Regions from separate parts of the Pseudomonas sp. FG13 genome, predicted to be linked through region 2. Evidence: riboswitches for the same ligand, from Rfam matches in the RefSeq annotation. Region 2 holds a riboswitch; the other holds the start of a gene.
The links. Region 2 has a riboswitch for cobalamin ahead of cobW (cobalamin biosynthesis protein CobW). Riboswitches for the same ligand answer to the same signal wherever they lie in the genome.
Positions count from the first base shown of each region.

Region 1 (7,574 bases), on a different contig from region 2:
CAGCGCAAGCTGACTATTCCTTTTTTGAAAGAAACCTTGGGCTGGTAGAACCGTTGCCAGTAGTGGCTCCTGGCCTTGTACGGACACGGCGAAACCCGCGGTCCTGCTGGGCGGCAGGCCACATGACTTTCAAAATGGGCTTAAGCGCTTAGATGTAAACGTAAAACCGAGAAGTCACATTTGCATCGATTGAATTTGCAAATGAAGTCGATAGAAGGCATAGTCTCGCCATCTTTACTACTTCAGCCACGGTCGTGCCCATGCTAAATCGCTTCGCACCCCTCGTGCCTCTCGCACTCGTTACCCTGTTGTTCGGTTGCGCTGCCCACTCCCCAGTGTCCCAGCAAGTACAACAACCACAGGTTCAGAACACCGTTACCGCCCAGTCTTCCTCCGTCTCCTTCCAGGAAGAAATGGCCAACGACAAAGAGCTGGCAGCCTTCGCCGGCAACAAGCCTTACCAGCTTCCGGTGCTGGCCGACAGCATCCTGGAACGCGGCATGTCGTTGATCGGCACCCGTTACCGTTTTGGTGGCACCTCTGAAGCCGGCTTCGATTGCAGCGGTTTCATCGGCTACCTGTTCCGCGAAGAGGCCGGCATGAGCCTGCCACGCTCCACGCGGGAAATGATCAACGTGAACGCCCCCCTGGTGGCACGTAATCAACTGGAACCCGGTGACCTGCTGTTCTTCAGCACCAGCGGTCGTCGCGGACGCGTCAGCCACGCCGGTATCTACCTGGGCGACAACCAGTTCATCCATTCCAGCAGCCGCCGTAGCGGTGGTGTGCGGATCGACAGCCTGGGTGACACCTACTGGAACAAGACTTTCATCGAAGCCAAGCGCGCCCTCGCCATGGCTCCGACCGTGGTCACCGCTCGCAAGTAAGCGCACAGTTTGTAAGGCAAACTTAAAGTCTTACTTGAAGTTTGCCTCATAGCCGCTAGAATCCTTGATCATTGATTGATGGCAATCCGCCTGCGTACTCCGCAGGCGGATTTGTTTTCATGTCCACGGCAGAAAAGCCGCATCCAGATCAGGATTGTTCTGCATATGTCGACGTCGGCCCGCCTCGCTCTTATCTGCCTTGCCGCACTGCTCAGCGCGTGCGCAAGCCGTACGCCACCACCCGCGCCTGTTCGGGCTCCAGTGGTCTTTGCTCCCTCGCAGCCCCTGCCTCCGGCTGCCGAAGATGTGCTCTTCCGGGCGTTGGGCCTGGTTGGGACGCCCTACCGCTGGGGCGGCAATACGCCGGATTCGGGTTTCGATTGCAGCGGCCTGATCGGTTACGTCTACCGTGATGCCGCCGGTATTTCCCTGCCACGTTCGACCCGCGAGATGATCGGCATGCGCGCCCCGGATGTCGGCAAGGACGCGCTGCAGAGTGGTGACCTGATTTTCTTCGCCACCAACGGTGGCTCCCAGGTCAGCCATGCGGGGATCTACGTCGGTGAGGGGCGCTTCGTTCATGCGCCGGCCACCGGTGGTACGGTCAAGCTCGACAGCTTGTCCAAGGCCTATTGGCAGAAAGCCTATCTGAGCGCCAAGCGGGTGCTGCAACCGGAGCACCTGGCGCGTTATCCCTGATTCGCGGAGGTTGTCATGACCGCTCGCACCCTCAATCTCGATGATGCCCTTTACCAGTATCTGCTGGACGTTTCCCTGCGGGAGACGCCCTTGCAGCGACGTTTGCGGGACGAAACCCAGGCGCTGCCCATGGCGCGCTGGCAGATAGCGCCCGAGCAGGGTCAATTCCTGGCATTGCTGGTGAAGCTCACCGGCGCCCGACGCTTGCTGGAAGTCGGTACGTTCACCGGCTACAGCGCGTTGTGCCTGGCCTCCGCCTTGCCGCAGGATGGTTCGTTGATCTGTTGCGATATTCCCGGCGACTACAACGCCGTGGCGCTGCGATATTGGCGCGAAGCCGGGCTGGCTGAGCGGATCGAGCTGCGCCTGGCGCCGGCCCTGGAAACCCTCGACGACCTTGAGCGCCAAGGGCAGGGCGGCACGTTCGACCTGATCTTTATCGATGCCGACAAGGCCAACTACCCGGCTTACCTGGAGCGTGCGCTACGGTTGCTGCGCAGAGGTGGGCTGGTGATGTTCGATAACACGCTGTGGAGCGGACGGGTGCTGGAAGCCCAGCCCCAGAGCGAGGACACCCGCGCCATCCAGGCCCTGAACCGCGCCTTGAAGGATGACCGACGGGTGGATCTGTCGCTGTTGCCGTTGGGGGATGGCTTGACCTTGTGTCGCAAGCTTTAAGCGCAGTTCCTGATTGGAATGACATTTGTGGCGAGGGGATTTATCCCCGTTGGGCTGCGCAGCAGCCCTAAAACCAGACCATTCGGTGTATCAGGCAGATTGAGTTGACTGCTTTGGGGCTGCTGCGCAGCCCAGCGGGGATAAATCCCCTCGCCACAAAGTTCTCTGCAGGCCATTGGCAGCTTATTTACCCGACACCCGCCACACCTTGTTTCCCACGTCATCGGCCACCAGCAAGCCGCCTTGCTTGTCGATCACCACGCCCACCGGCCGGCCCTGGGCTTTTTCATCTGCATTCAGGAACCCGGTCAGCACATCCACGGGTTTTCCCGCCGGTTTGCCGCCGTTGAACGGTACGAATATCACTTTGTAGCCGCTGTGGGGCTTACGATTCCAGGAACCATGCTGGCCAATGAATGCGCCTTCGGTGAAGGGCGCAGGCAGGGCGCTGCCTTCGGCGAAAGTCAGGCCCAATGAGGCCGTGTGTGGGCCGACCGCGTAATCCGGGGCGATGGCCTTCGCCACCAGCGCCGGGTTCTGTGGCTCGACCCGCACGTCAACATGCTGTCCGTAATAGCTGTAGGGCCACCCATAGAAGGCGCCGTCCTTGACCGAGGTGATGTAGTCCGGCACCAGGTCGCTGCCGATCTCATCCCGCTCGTTCACCGCTGTCCACAAGGCACCATTGCGCGGTTCCCAGGCCAGGCCGTTAGGGTTGCGCAGGCCCGAAGCGAAAATGCGGTGATTGCCGGTGGCGCGGTCCACTTCCCAGATCGCCGCGCGGCCTTCCTCCGCCTCCATGCCATTTTCCGCGACGTTGCTGTTCGAACCGGTGGTGACGTAGAGCTTGCTGCCGTCACGGCTGGCGATCACGTTCTTGGTCCAGTGATGATTGATGGTGCCGGCCGGCAAGTCGACGACCTTGGTCGGCTGAGCCTTGATTTGTGTGTCGCCTTCCTTGTAGGGGAAGCGGATCAGTCGATCGGTGTCGGCCACGTACAGGTCATTGCCCACCAACGCCATGCCGAATGGCGAGTTGAGGTTTTCCAGGAAGACCGTGCGGGTTTCGGCGATGCCATCATGGTTGGCGTCGCGCAACAACGTAATGCGATTGGGGCTGGGGACGCCGGCGCCGGCGCGGCCCATGACTTTTTTCATCACCCAGCCACGGATGCCCTTGGCGTCGTCGGGCTTGGGCGGGGCGTTGGTTTCCGCCACCAGCACGTCGCCATTGGGCAGCACGTAGAGCCAGCGCGGATGGTCCAGTCCCTCAGCGAACGCCCCTACTTGCAGGCCTTCGGCCGCGGTTGGCTTGGCGCCCTGGGGCCAGCCGACGGCTTCGGCGATGTTGACGGTGGGGACCAGGGTCTTGTTCGGTTCGGGCAGTTTTGGCGATGGGCCAGTGCCGTCGGAGACTTGCAGTGTGGAAGACTCGCCACAAGCGACAAGCCCTGCGGCGAGGGCGACGATCAGGAGGTGCGGTGGCTTGAGCATGCTGGCTTCCCTATGAATGCATGTGGTTATTCATAGAGAAGCATATACCGGCGATGGTTCAACCGGTCAGCCGTGGGCCTGCTTGAACAGCACGGCGATGCCCGGATGGTAATGACCGGCCTCGTTGCGCAACTTGCGATAGTTGTAAGGAAAGTACCAGGCCACGGCGCAGGTGTTTTCCTTTTGCAGGTCTTCGATCATGTCCTGGAGTTCTTCGGGCGTAGTGCTTTGCTGGGCTTTTTGCGGGGCGACGAACAGGCAGCCCAGCTTCAGGTCAGTGGCGTAGCTGATGCGCTTGGCATCGCTGGTGACATCCAGCAGGGGTTGGGTCAGGTTGAGGCTCTTGACCTTAGGCCAGCGTTGGGTGGCCTGGATGAACGCGCGGTCCTCGGCCCCGGCAATGAACAGGTCGGCACTGACGTTGCGTTCGCCTTCTTCATTCTGTTTGCGGGTTGCGGTGTGTTGCAGCGTGACCATCTCGGCCATCCAGGCGGCGGCCGAGAGCAGGCCGAGGTTGGCTTTTTCATCGAACCAGTAAGGCGTGTCGTTATCGCCGCGCACGGCGTTGTAGCGATCGATACAGTCAAACCAGCGTTCCAGCACCGGGCGCAGAAATTCCAGCCTTGGATTGCTGATGATCATGCCTTGCATGTTTTTTGCCCTCTTGTTTTTGTGATATCGGGTCGTAATGCCTATTTGATATCACTTGCCGCAGCGTGACACAAGATTGGCGTCACTTTATTGATCCAGGCCCATGATCAGTGCTGGGCTCGTGGCGGCTTTAATTGACGCTCCATCCCCAACCCTCTAACCTTCGCGACTTGTTTCAGGTGCTCTGTGGCCCGGGTCGACAGAGTGAAACAGGGAAACCGGTGAGAACCCGGCGCTGCCCCCGCAACGGTAAATGAGTCAAAGCTGCCAGCAAGCCACTGTGTCTCGACATGGGAAGGCGCGCAGCCCGGCATCACGCCGCTCATGAGCCCGGAGACCGGCCTGATTCATCCAACGGCATCACGGTGGGCGATGCCAGGCTTGTTGCCGTCTTTTCCTGTGCCCGCCTGCCGTTACCCAGTCCCCAACGGAGGCTTCCCCATGACCGGCTCCCCCAATACAGATGCGTCCGACCGCGACGAGCGTCACCTGGCGCGCATGCTGCGCAAAAAAGCCGTGATCGACGAGCGTATCGCCAATGCCCCGAACGAATGCGGCTTGCTGCTGGTGCTGACCGGCAACGGCAAGGGCAAGAGCAGTTCGGCCTTCGGCATGCTGGCCCGGGCCATGGGGCATGGGATGCAATGTGGCGTGGTGCAGTTCATCAAGGGCCGCAACAGCACTGGTGAGGAGTTGTTCTTCCGGCGCTTCCCGGAGCAGGTGCGCTTTCATGTCATGGGCGAAGGGTTTACCTGGGAAACCCAGGATCGACAGCGCGACATCGCAGCCGCCGAAGCGGCCTGGGCGGTGTCGCGTCAGTTGCTGAGCGATCCGTCCATTGGCCTGGTGGTGCTCGACGAACTGAACATTGCCCTCAAGCATGGTTACCTCGATCTCGATCAGGTCCTGAGCGATCTGCAGGCGCGTCCTCCCATGCAGCATGTCGTGGTGACCGGTCGCGGCGCCAAGCCGGAAATGATCGAGCTGGCGGACACCGTCACCGAAATGGGCATGATCAAGCACGCCTTCCAGGCCGGCATCAAGGCACAGAAAGGCGTCGAACTGTGAGTGACGCTTCGTTTCCGGACCGCCAATGCCCGGCGGTGCTGATTGCCGCCCCGGCGTCGGGGCAGGGCAAGACCACCGTCACCGCCGCCCTGGCCCGGTTGCATCGCAACCAGGGGCGCAAGGTGCGCGTATTCAAATGCGGCCCCGATTTCCTCGACCCGATGATCCTGGAGCGTGCCAGTGGCGCGCCGGTCTATCAATTGGACATGTGGATGGTCGGCGAGCAGGAAAGTCGACGGTTGTTGTGGGAAGCTGCCGCCGAAGCGGACCTGATCCTGATCGAAGGGGTGATGGGGTTGTTCGACGGCACGCCGTCCAGCGCCGACCTGGCGCGGCATTTCGGTGTGCCGGTGCTGGCGGTGATCGACGGCACGGCCATGGCCCAGACCTTTGGCGCCCTGGCCCTCGGGCTGGCGCGCTATCAGCCGGACCTGCCCTTCGCCGGCGTGCTGGCCAACCGTGTCGGCACCTTGCGTCATGCACAATTGCTTGAAGGCAGTCTCACCGAAGGCCTGCGCTGGTACGGCGCGTTGTCCCGGGAAACCGGGATCGAACTGCCGAGTCGTCACCTCGGGCTGGTCCAGGCCAGCGAGCTGAACGACCTGGACCTGCGCCTCGACGCCGCAGCCGAGGCCCTGGCCGGCAGTTGCGAAGTGACGCTTCCGCCGGCGGTGACGTTCGCCGCTCCCGAGGTGAGTGCCGCCCAGCCGTGGCTCGACGGGGTCCGCATCGCTGTGGCCAGGGACGAAGCGTTTGCCTTCACTTATGGGGCGAGCCTCGATCTGCTGCGGGCCATGGGCGCGCAGTTGCGCTTTTTTTCACCGATCCATGACCGCGAGCTGCCCGAGGCGGACAGCCTGTACCTGCCTGGCGGTTATCCCGAACTGCATCACCTTGCCCTGGCGCAGAATGCGCCGATGCTGGCGGCGATCCGCGCTCACCACGACGCTGGCAAGCCGTTGTTGGCGGAGTGCGGCGGCATGCTGTATCTGCTGGATTCACTGACCGATGTCGAGGGCAATCGCGCCGAGCTGCTCGGTTTGCTCGCCGGTGACGCGCAGATGCAGAAGCGCCTGGCCGCCCTTGCGCTGCAATCGGTGGAACTGCCGGAAGGCAATCTGCGCGGACACACCTACCATCATTCGCTGACCAGCACCGACCTGGAGCCGATCGCCCGTGGTCATAGCCCTAACGGTGGGCGTGGCGCGGAGGCGGTGTTCCGGCAGGGGCGGATGACGGCTTCCTATGTGCATTTCTATTTTCCATCGAATCCGAGGGCCATCGCCGCGCTGTTGGCGCCGGACCCTGAAGCCGCTTTCGCGAGCAGGCTCGCTCCCACAGGGAATGGTGAATACCCATCCAACTGTGAACACCAACCCAATGTGGGAGCGAGCCTGCTCGCGAAGAGGCCATGACTGACAACGCATTCCCCCAGGCCGAACGCGACGCCATCTACCGCGCCATCGCCGAACGCCGCGACATGCGGCATTTCACCGGTGGCACCGTGGAACCCCAGTTGCTGCGCCGGCTGTTGGAAGCCGCCCACCAGGCACCCAGTGTGGGCCTGATGCAACCTTGGCGGTTCATCCGCATCAGTGACCGCGCCCTGCGGGCAGCTATCCGGGAATTGGTGGAACAGGAGCGCATCCGCACCGCCGAGGCCCTGGGCGAACGCAGCGATGAGTTCATGAAGCTCAAGGTCGAGGGCATCAATGACTGTGCCGAAATACTGGTAGCGGCGTTGATGGATGACCGCGAGCGGCACATCTTCGGCCGTCGGACCTTGCCGGAAATGGACCTCGCCTCGCTGTCCTGCGCGATCCAGAATCTGTGGCTGGCGTCCCGCGCCGAAGGGCTGGGGATGGGCTGGGTTTCGCTGTTCGAGCCCCAGGCCCTGGCCGATCTGCTGGGCCTGCCTGCGGGCGCCAAGCCCCTGGCGATACTCTGCCTCGGTCCGGTGGAGAGTTTTTATCCGGCACCGATGCTCGCCCTGGAGGGCTGGGCACAACCGCGGTCACTCAATGAATTGCTCTATGAAAACCATTGGGGAGTGAACCCATGAGTGTCGCGCTGCTCAGTGCCGCCGCCGTAGCGCTA
Region 1 is NZ_JBMDKO010000019.1:18,192-25,765, reverse strand. It holds gene hda (DnaA regulatory inactivator Hda) at 1-48, shown strand, start outside; gene ACODTO_RS16505 (C40 family peptidase) at 261-887, shown strand; gene ACODTO_RS16500 (C40 family peptidase) at 1,053-1,586, shown strand; gene ACODTO_RS16495 (class I SAM-dependent methyltransferase) at 1,602-2,264, shown strand; gene ACODTO_RS16490 (PQQ-dependent sugar dehydrogenase) at 2,448-3,758, opposite strand; gene ACODTO_RS16485 (hypothetical protein) at 3,825-4,409, opposite strand; cobalamin riboswitch at 4,570-4,769, shown strand; gene cobO (cob(I)yrinic acid a,c-diamide adenosyltransferase) at 4,851-5,477, shown strand; gene ACODTO_RS16475 (cobyrinic acid a,c-diamide synthase CobB) at 5,474-6,892, shown strand; gene bluB (5,6-dimethylbenzimidazole synthase) at 6,889-7,539, shown strand; gene cbiB (adenosylcobinamide-phosphate synthase CbiB) at 7,536-7,574, shown strand, end outside.
Region 1: another riboswitch for cobalamin. It lies ahead of cobO (cob(I)yrinic acid a,c-diamide adenosyltransferase); the one in region 2 lies ahead of cobW (cobalamin biosynthesis protein CobW).

Region 2 (7,574 bases):
CGCTGTTCCAGGCCCCTGAGCACGATCTGTACATCACCGATCCGAACTATCGCGGCCAGGCCACGCCATTGCTGGCGATGCCGGGGCAGAACGACGATGTGGGCAGCGTTGTCAGCCTGTGGCTCGACTATCGGGACAAGCGCAACGCCTACGAGGCCCTGCGCCGGGATAATTACGCCGAGTTGCCGGCACCGAGCTGGTCGACGCTGTGGGCCGGTAACGACAATGCCTTGCTGAGTATTTTCCGGCACTTCGACAGCGCCTCGGTCACCAAGGGCCTGATCGGCGAAGTACCGCAGACGATGTGGCTGTTCGACTTCCCGTTGTTGGAGCGCACCTATTACCAACTGGCGGTGAATTTCGATGTGTTCGGCAACGTCTCCCATCAGGCCCAGACGCGGCTGTACTTCGACCTGATTCGCAATGGCGCGGAACAGAACTTCCTGCGCCTGATGCCGGCCGATTCCCGTGAAGACTATCTCGACGACTGGTATCAGTCCGGCGGCAAATTCAAGATGTGGCTGGATTACGAGAGCATCGACAATGACAAGCCGACCGCTCTCAAGCTGGACGAACGCGACCCCAAGGGCGATTTCGCCCGGCAATTGCTGGTCCGCTATGGCGAGCTGAATGCGCGGCCCGATCCGATCAATCGCTGCGACGGCGCCTATTGCTCGCGCCCGAACATCGATCCGGCCTTGCAGAACGCTGAGCAGGCCCTCAGTCGCCTGGTGTCGCGCCCGGCGGCGGGGCTTCGGGTCATCGACCAGTTGCCGGAAGCGACGATGCTGCGCATCGAAACCTCCAACGGTCATCGCGAGATCTACAGCCTGCTGCGCAACCGCGCCCATAGTAATGTGGCGTTCCTGCTGGGCGAGGAGCGGCGCTATCAGCCGGGGCTGGACACCTTGACGGTTTATCCGGGCGTGCTCAGCAGCTACCCGAACTTCATGTTCAATATCCCGGCCGGACAAGTCCCGGCGTTCGTCGACGCCATGGAAAACGCCCAGGATGAGCAAGCTTTCGAGCGGATTGTCGAGCGTTGGGGGATTCGTCGCAGTCACCCGCAGTTCTGGCACTACTTCCATGACTTGAGCCGTTACATCGAGGAAACCGAGCCCCTGGAGGCCGGCGTGCTGGACATGAATCGCTACCAGAACCTCTGACCGGCATGTCCCGGCGGCGAAACCCGTGCCGCCGGCTGCTTTCCTGACAAAAATACTGGGACTTTGTCCGGCGCCCTGATTTGGCGTAAACTGCCGGCAAGCCTGCGAGGAGTTTCCATGACCGCCATTACGATTACCGATGCCGCCCACGATTACCTGGCCGACCTGCTGTCCAAGCAGAACACGCCGGGTATCGGGATCCGCATCTTCATCACCCAGCCCGGCACCCAGTACGCAGAGACGTGCATTGCCTACTGCAAGCCGGGGGAAGAAAAGCCCGAAGACACCGCGTTGGGGCTCAAGAGCTTCACCGCCTACATCGATTCGTTCAGCGAAGCGTTCCTGGACGATGCGGTCGTCGATTACGCCACCGACCGGATGGGCGGCCAACTGACCATCAAGGCGCCGAATGCCAAAGTGCCGATGGTCAACGCCGACAGCCCGATCAACGAGCGCATCAACTATTACCTGCAAACCGAAATCAACCCGGGGCTGGCCAGCCACGGCGGCCAGGTGTCGCTGATCGACGTGGTGGAAGACGGCATCGCCGTGCTCCAGTTCGGCGGCGGCTGCCAGGGCTGTGGTCAGGCTGACGTGACCCTGAAGGAAGGTATCGAGCGCACGCTGCTCGAGCGTATCCCGGAACTCAAGGGCGTGCGCGACGTGACCGACCATACGCAGAAAGAAAACGCTTACTACTGATCGTTGCGGGCCGGCCTGCCGCCATCGCGAGCAGGCTCGCTCCCACAGGATCTGTGGTGGATACATAATTTGCGGCCACCCCGACCCCCTGTGGGAGCGGGCTTGCTCGCGAAGTCGTCAGCACAGTCAACATCGATGCAGGCTGACCCACCGCTTTCGCGAGCAAGCCCGCTCCCACAAGGGAGTTGTGCTGTTCGGCTGACGGGTCAAGGCCTGTAGAGATGTGCATGCCCGGCGCGGTAGAGCGATGATTCGCTGAACACGTCGTTGCCCAGCACCCGTCCCACCAGAATCAGCGCCGTGCGGCGAAAGCCCTTGGCCTGCACTTTTGCGGCAATGTCGGCCAGCGTCCCCATCACCCAATCCTGATCCGGCCAGGTCGCCCGGTGAATCACGGCAATCGGGCAATCCGCGCCGTAGTGGGGCAGCAGCTCACCGACGATTTTTCCCAGATGATTGACCCCCAGGTGGATCGCCATGGTCGTTCCGTGTTGCGCCAGGCTACCCAACTCTTCTCCGGCGGGCATCGCGGTCTTGTCCGCGTAGCGGGTGAGGATCACGCTCTGGGCGATATCCGGCAAGGTCAGTTCGGCGCCCAGCAGGGCGGCGCAGGCTGAGGTCGCGGTCACGCCTGGAATGATTTCAAAGGGGATGTCCAGTTCCCGCAGGCAACGAATCTGCTCGCCGATGGCGCCGTACAGGCTCGGGTCGCCGGAATGCACCCTGGCGACGTCCTGGCCGTTGCGATGGGCTGTCTCCATCAGTGCGATGATCTGTTCCAGATGCAGTTCGGCGCTGTTGATCACCTGTTCGGCGCAATGGCCCTCGAGCACGGCGGCGGGCACCAGGGAGCCGGCATAAATGATCACCGCGCAGCTGCGCACGAGTCGCTGGCCCTTGACGGTGATCAATTCCGGATCGCCGGGGCCGGCGCCAATGAAGTAGACGGTCATGACCGGTTCCTGAAAAAGGGTGGGGGAGCGATCTCTGAATGAAGATCGCTCATGATCCATGGAGGGCGATTATCGGGTTTTACGACGCGACCGCCAATGCCAGTGTGGCCTGGGCGCACTTTTGGCGAGGAATACGCAAGGTGGCAGCGGTCTGCCCCAGTTGTTCGGCGAGGGCCAGTGCCGCGCTTTCGGCAACGCCGTAGCAACCCGTGCGCTCGAAAGCGATCTGCGAGCGGTGGCTGAGGCGTTCCCGATAGCCCGATAACTGGCCGGCATTGAAGAAGGTCAGCGGCAGGGCCAGTTGCCCCGCCAATGCCAGCAGGCCTGGTTCGTCACGCTTGAGATCGATACTGGCCAGGGCCCCCACCGCTTCAAGCGCGATGCCGTGGGTCATCAATGCCTCATCCAGTAATGCGCGCAACACGCTAGCCGGGCAACCGCGCTGGCAGCCCAGGCCGACCACCAGCACCTGCCCGCTACTCATGCCTCGTGGTGAGCTTGACCGTCACGGCGGAACAGCCAGGCGCTGATCAGGCCGAGGGCCAGCCAGAACGCGACGTTGGTCAATTGCGAGGCGATCTTGAATTGGCTTTCAAGGGCTTCGGGCGCCAGCATCGAGTGGACCTCCGGCTGCGGTGCGCCGATGACATGGGGCACCAGTAAAGTCGCCACGCCCAGCAGTTTGAGCAGCCAATGCCTGCCGAACGCGATCAGGGCGATGCCCACGGCCGTGGACGCCGCGGTGCCGATCCACCACATTTGCCGTTGAGCCAGGTCGGCCGCGGCAGTGCCGGGCAGTTCCGGCGGCAGGCCAAGGGTTGGCGCGAGGACGAAGGTGGCATAACCGGCCAGGCCCCAGAGCAGACCTTGGGAGGTGCGGGTAGGTGTACGCAAGGTGTACAGGCCCGCCAGCATCAGGGCGAAACCCACCGCGACCACCAGGTTGCCGCCAGTGGTGGACAGCACGCGCTGCCAGCCATCTTCGGGTTCCCAGGCTTCGGCATCGTGGGTGTGAGCGGCGCCGTCGGCATGCTGATGGGCCTCCACAGGGGCTTCGGCCGCCGGGGCTTTTTCATAGGTCTCGGCCTGCAGGATCAGCGGCGAAACCCATAGGCTTTGCAGGAGGGTCAGCAGTAGGGCGGCCAGCAAACCACTGAACCCAGCGGTTTGCGCGATACGCTTGATCATGTCGGCAGGTCTCAATGGCACGGGAAGGCGGCGCTGTGGCGGGTGTCGTGGGCCGCGTTGTGCACCGCCTCGATGTGGGAGAAACCGGCGAAATAGACCAGGCCTGCTCCCAGGATCGAGGCGAGGATCGCCGCGCTCAGGCGCTGGCTCAGGGTCGTGGTGCTGCTGGTAGTGCGGGCGGTGGTGCTGATGGTCGACATGGCGCTTCCCTCTGTTCTTGTCTTGGCCAGTGGGTAAATCGAGCGCAATGAAACCCCGGGCCAAAGCCCGCCAGGATTCGAACAGCGCCCGCCCACCGCGGGTTTGTTGATATTTGAATTGCGGGCCGGTCTCCGGGCTCACGAGGGGCAGGGCCCTTGGCCTTGCCTGCAAGCGTCACCTTCCCATGCCATGGGGCACAGTGGATCTGACGCTTCGCTCGCTTACCGTTGCGGGGGCAGCACCGGACTGACGTGGCCTTGAAGTAAAGCACACGATTCACCGGTTTCCCGTTTCACCCTGTGAAGGGCACCCGTAACAAATGGTCTGTGTAGCGACACAGACCCTGCACAGGAGAGCATGGGTGGGGGTGGGGCGTCAATGAAACCGAGTTGTGGCCATCGCGAGCAGGCTCGCTCCCACAGGGAAATGCGCTTCCAATGTGGGAGCGAGCCTGCTCGCGATGGGGCCCGCTCATGCACCCGCGAACTTATCCGCAGACATTGACCCGCCCGCACACCCTGCGTAGCCTTGCGCCTTCGAGGTTCTTCGGTTTGCGCCGAAGCTAAGAAGGGAACGCGGTCCAAGCCGCGGCTGCCCCCGCAACTGTGAACGGTGACGTTCCTGCCAGGCCACTGTGCATGCAGCACGGGAAGGCGCAGGAATTGCCAGGGCTTTCTATGAAAAGCCGGGATCGGCCCGCCGTCAGCCAGGAGACCTGCCTCGAGACAGATTCTCACTACAACCGGGCGGGGTGATCCGGTGGCGAAATCTTCCGCGCACGCCTGTGCCTGCGGTTGTCGTCCCGTTTGCCCGCCACCTTGCCAAAGGGCATCCGATGAAAACACTGGCCAAACTTCCCGTCACTATCGTTACCGGTTTCCTCGGCTCGGGTAAGACCACGCTGCTGCGACACATGCTCGACAATGCCCAGGGCCGGCGTATCGCGGTCATCGTCAACGAGTTCGGCGAGCTGGGCATCGACGGTGAGATCCTCAAGCAGTGCTCCATCGGTTGCACCGAAGAAGAAGCCAGCGGCCGAGTCTATGAACTGGCCAACGGTTGCTTGTGCTGCACCGTGCAGGAGGAGTTCTTCCCGGTGATGCGCGAGCTGGTGGCCCGGCGCGCCGACCTCGACCATATCCTCATCGAAACGTCCGGCCTGGCCTTGCCCAAGCCGTTGGTCCAGGCCTTCCAGTGGCCGGAAATCCGCAGTGCCTGCACCGTCGATGCGGTGATCACCGTGGTCGACAGCCCAGCCGTGGCCGCTGGCACCTTCGCCGCCTTCCCCGATCAGGTCGATGCCCAGCGCAAGCTCGATCCGAACCTGGACCACGAGTCGCCGTTGCATGAACTGTTCGCCGATCAGTTGGCGAGCGCCGACCTGGTGATCCTCAACAAGGCCGACCTGATCAGCCCGGAAGACCTGGCGAAAGTCCGTCTTGAAGTGGCCGAAGAACTGCCACCGGCGGTCAAGGTCATCGAAGCCAGCAACGGTCGCCTGCCGCTGGAAGTGCTGATCGGCCTGGGTGCCGGTTCCGAAGAGCACATCGATAGCCGCCATAGTCATCACGATCACCATCATGACGGCGACGAGGATGATCACGATCATGACGCCTTCGACTCCATTTCCATCGAACTGCCCCAGGCGGACGAAAGCTTGCTCCTGGACGCGCTGACCCAGTTGGTGGTCCAGCACGGCGTGCTGCGGGTCAAGGGTTTCGCGGCGATCCCGAACAAGCCGATGCGCTTGCTGATCCAAGGCGTCGGCACGCGTTTCGACAAGCATTTCGACCGCCAGTGGGGGGCCGACGAAGCCCGGGTGACGCGTCTGGTGTTGATCGGCCAGGCGCTGGATGCCGGGCTGCTTGAAGCGCAGTTGCGCGCCGCCCTCAGCGTCTAAGCCATGCACCTGCTCAGGACCCAGCCTGGCGGCTTCGTCTCGGATGACAACATCGCCGACCTGGGGCAAACCCCCGCCGAGCTGGTGATCCTGTGCAGCGGCGATTCCAGCCTGGCGCTGTTGGCCGAAGCGGCGCGCCAGTTGCCGGACGACTACCCGCAGTTTCGCCTCGCCAACCCGATGCAGGTGCAGAACCACGCCTCGGTGGACCTTTACGTCGAGGACGTGCTGCGTCACGCCAAGGTCATCCTGTTGTCGCTGCACGGCGGTATCGGCTACTGGCGCTACGGCATCGAGCGCTTGATGGAACTGGCCGGACGCGGGGTGACGTTGATCCTGGTACCGGGGGACGACCGTCCGGACCCGGAACTCAGCGACTTGAGCAACGTGCCCGCTGCTGACCGCGACCGGCTCTGGCAGTTTTTGCGCCAGGGTGGGTTGGGCAATGCCCTGGACCTGTTTCACAACCTCGGTAGTCAATGGTTCGGGCGCGATTACGCTTGGGCTGAACCGCAGACCCTGCCGCGCACGGCCATCTACCATCCGCAGAAAACCGGTGCCAGCCTCGACGACTGGCAAGCTGACTGGCAGGCCGATCAACCCGTGGCGGCGGTGCTGTTCTATCGTTCCCATCTGCAAGCGGCGAACACGGCGTTCATCGATGTGTTCTGCCAGCGGTTGCAAGTGGCCGGGCTCAATCCGTTACCGATAGCGGTGGCGAGCCTCAAGGAGCCTGGTTGCCTGGCGCAGGTCGAAGACTGGCTGGACGAGGTGGCGGCCGGAGTGATCCTCAACACCACCGGGTTCGCCCAGTCGAGTCCGGAGACGCCGTACTTGCGGCCGTTTCGTCGCAACATTCCGGTGATCCAGGCGATCTGCGCCCAAGACAATGAACCCGGTTGGCGGGCTAGCGAGCAGGGCCTCGGCCCGCGGGACCTGGCGATGCACATTGCCTTGCCGGAACTGGACGGGCGGATCATCAGCCGCCCCATCAGCTTCAAGGACATGGCCTGGCGCAGCGAGCGCAGTCAGAGCGATGTGGTCTGCTACCGGGCCGTGCCCGAGCGCATGGATTTCGTTGCGCAACTGGCCCGGCGCTGGACCGAACTGGCGCGCCTGCCCAATGGGCAGAAGCGCGTGGCGTTGATCCTCGCCAACTACCCGACCCGGGACGGACGCATCGGCAACGGCGTCGGCCTGGATACCCCGGCGGCGGCGTTGAACATCCTGCGGGCCATGCAGGACGAGGGCTATCCGCTGCCCGCCGAACTGCCTGCCAGTGGCACCGCGCTGATCCAGCAGTTGCTGGGCGGGGTCAGCAACGACCTGGACAGTCTCGACCTGCGGCCGTGTCATCAGAGCCTGGCGCTGGAGGCTTACCAGGCCATGTTCGACACGCTGCCCGAGGCCAATCGCCAGGCGGTGCTGGAGCGCTGGGGTGCGCCCGAGACGGACCCGATGTTC
Region 2 is NZ_JBMDKO010000001.1:47,987-55,560, forward strand. It holds gene ACODTO_RS00215 (fatty acid cis/trans isomerase) at 1-1,166, shown strand, start outside; gene nfuA (Fe-S biogenesis protein NfuA) at 1,284-1,868, shown strand; gene cobM (precorrin-4 C(11)-methyltransferase) at 2,075-2,821, opposite strand; gene ACODTO_RS00230 (cobalamin biosynthesis protein) at 2,901-3,305, opposite strand; gene ACODTO_RS00235 (CbtA family protein) at 3,302-4,009, opposite strand; gene ACODTO_RS00240 (CbtB domain-containing protein) at 4,021-4,209, opposite strand; cobalamin riboswitch at 4,316-4,539, opposite strand; cobalamin riboswitch at 4,733-4,947, shown strand; gene cobW (cobalamin biosynthesis protein CobW) at 5,046-6,110, shown strand; gene cobN (cobaltochelatase subunit CobN) at 6,114-7,574, shown strand, end outside.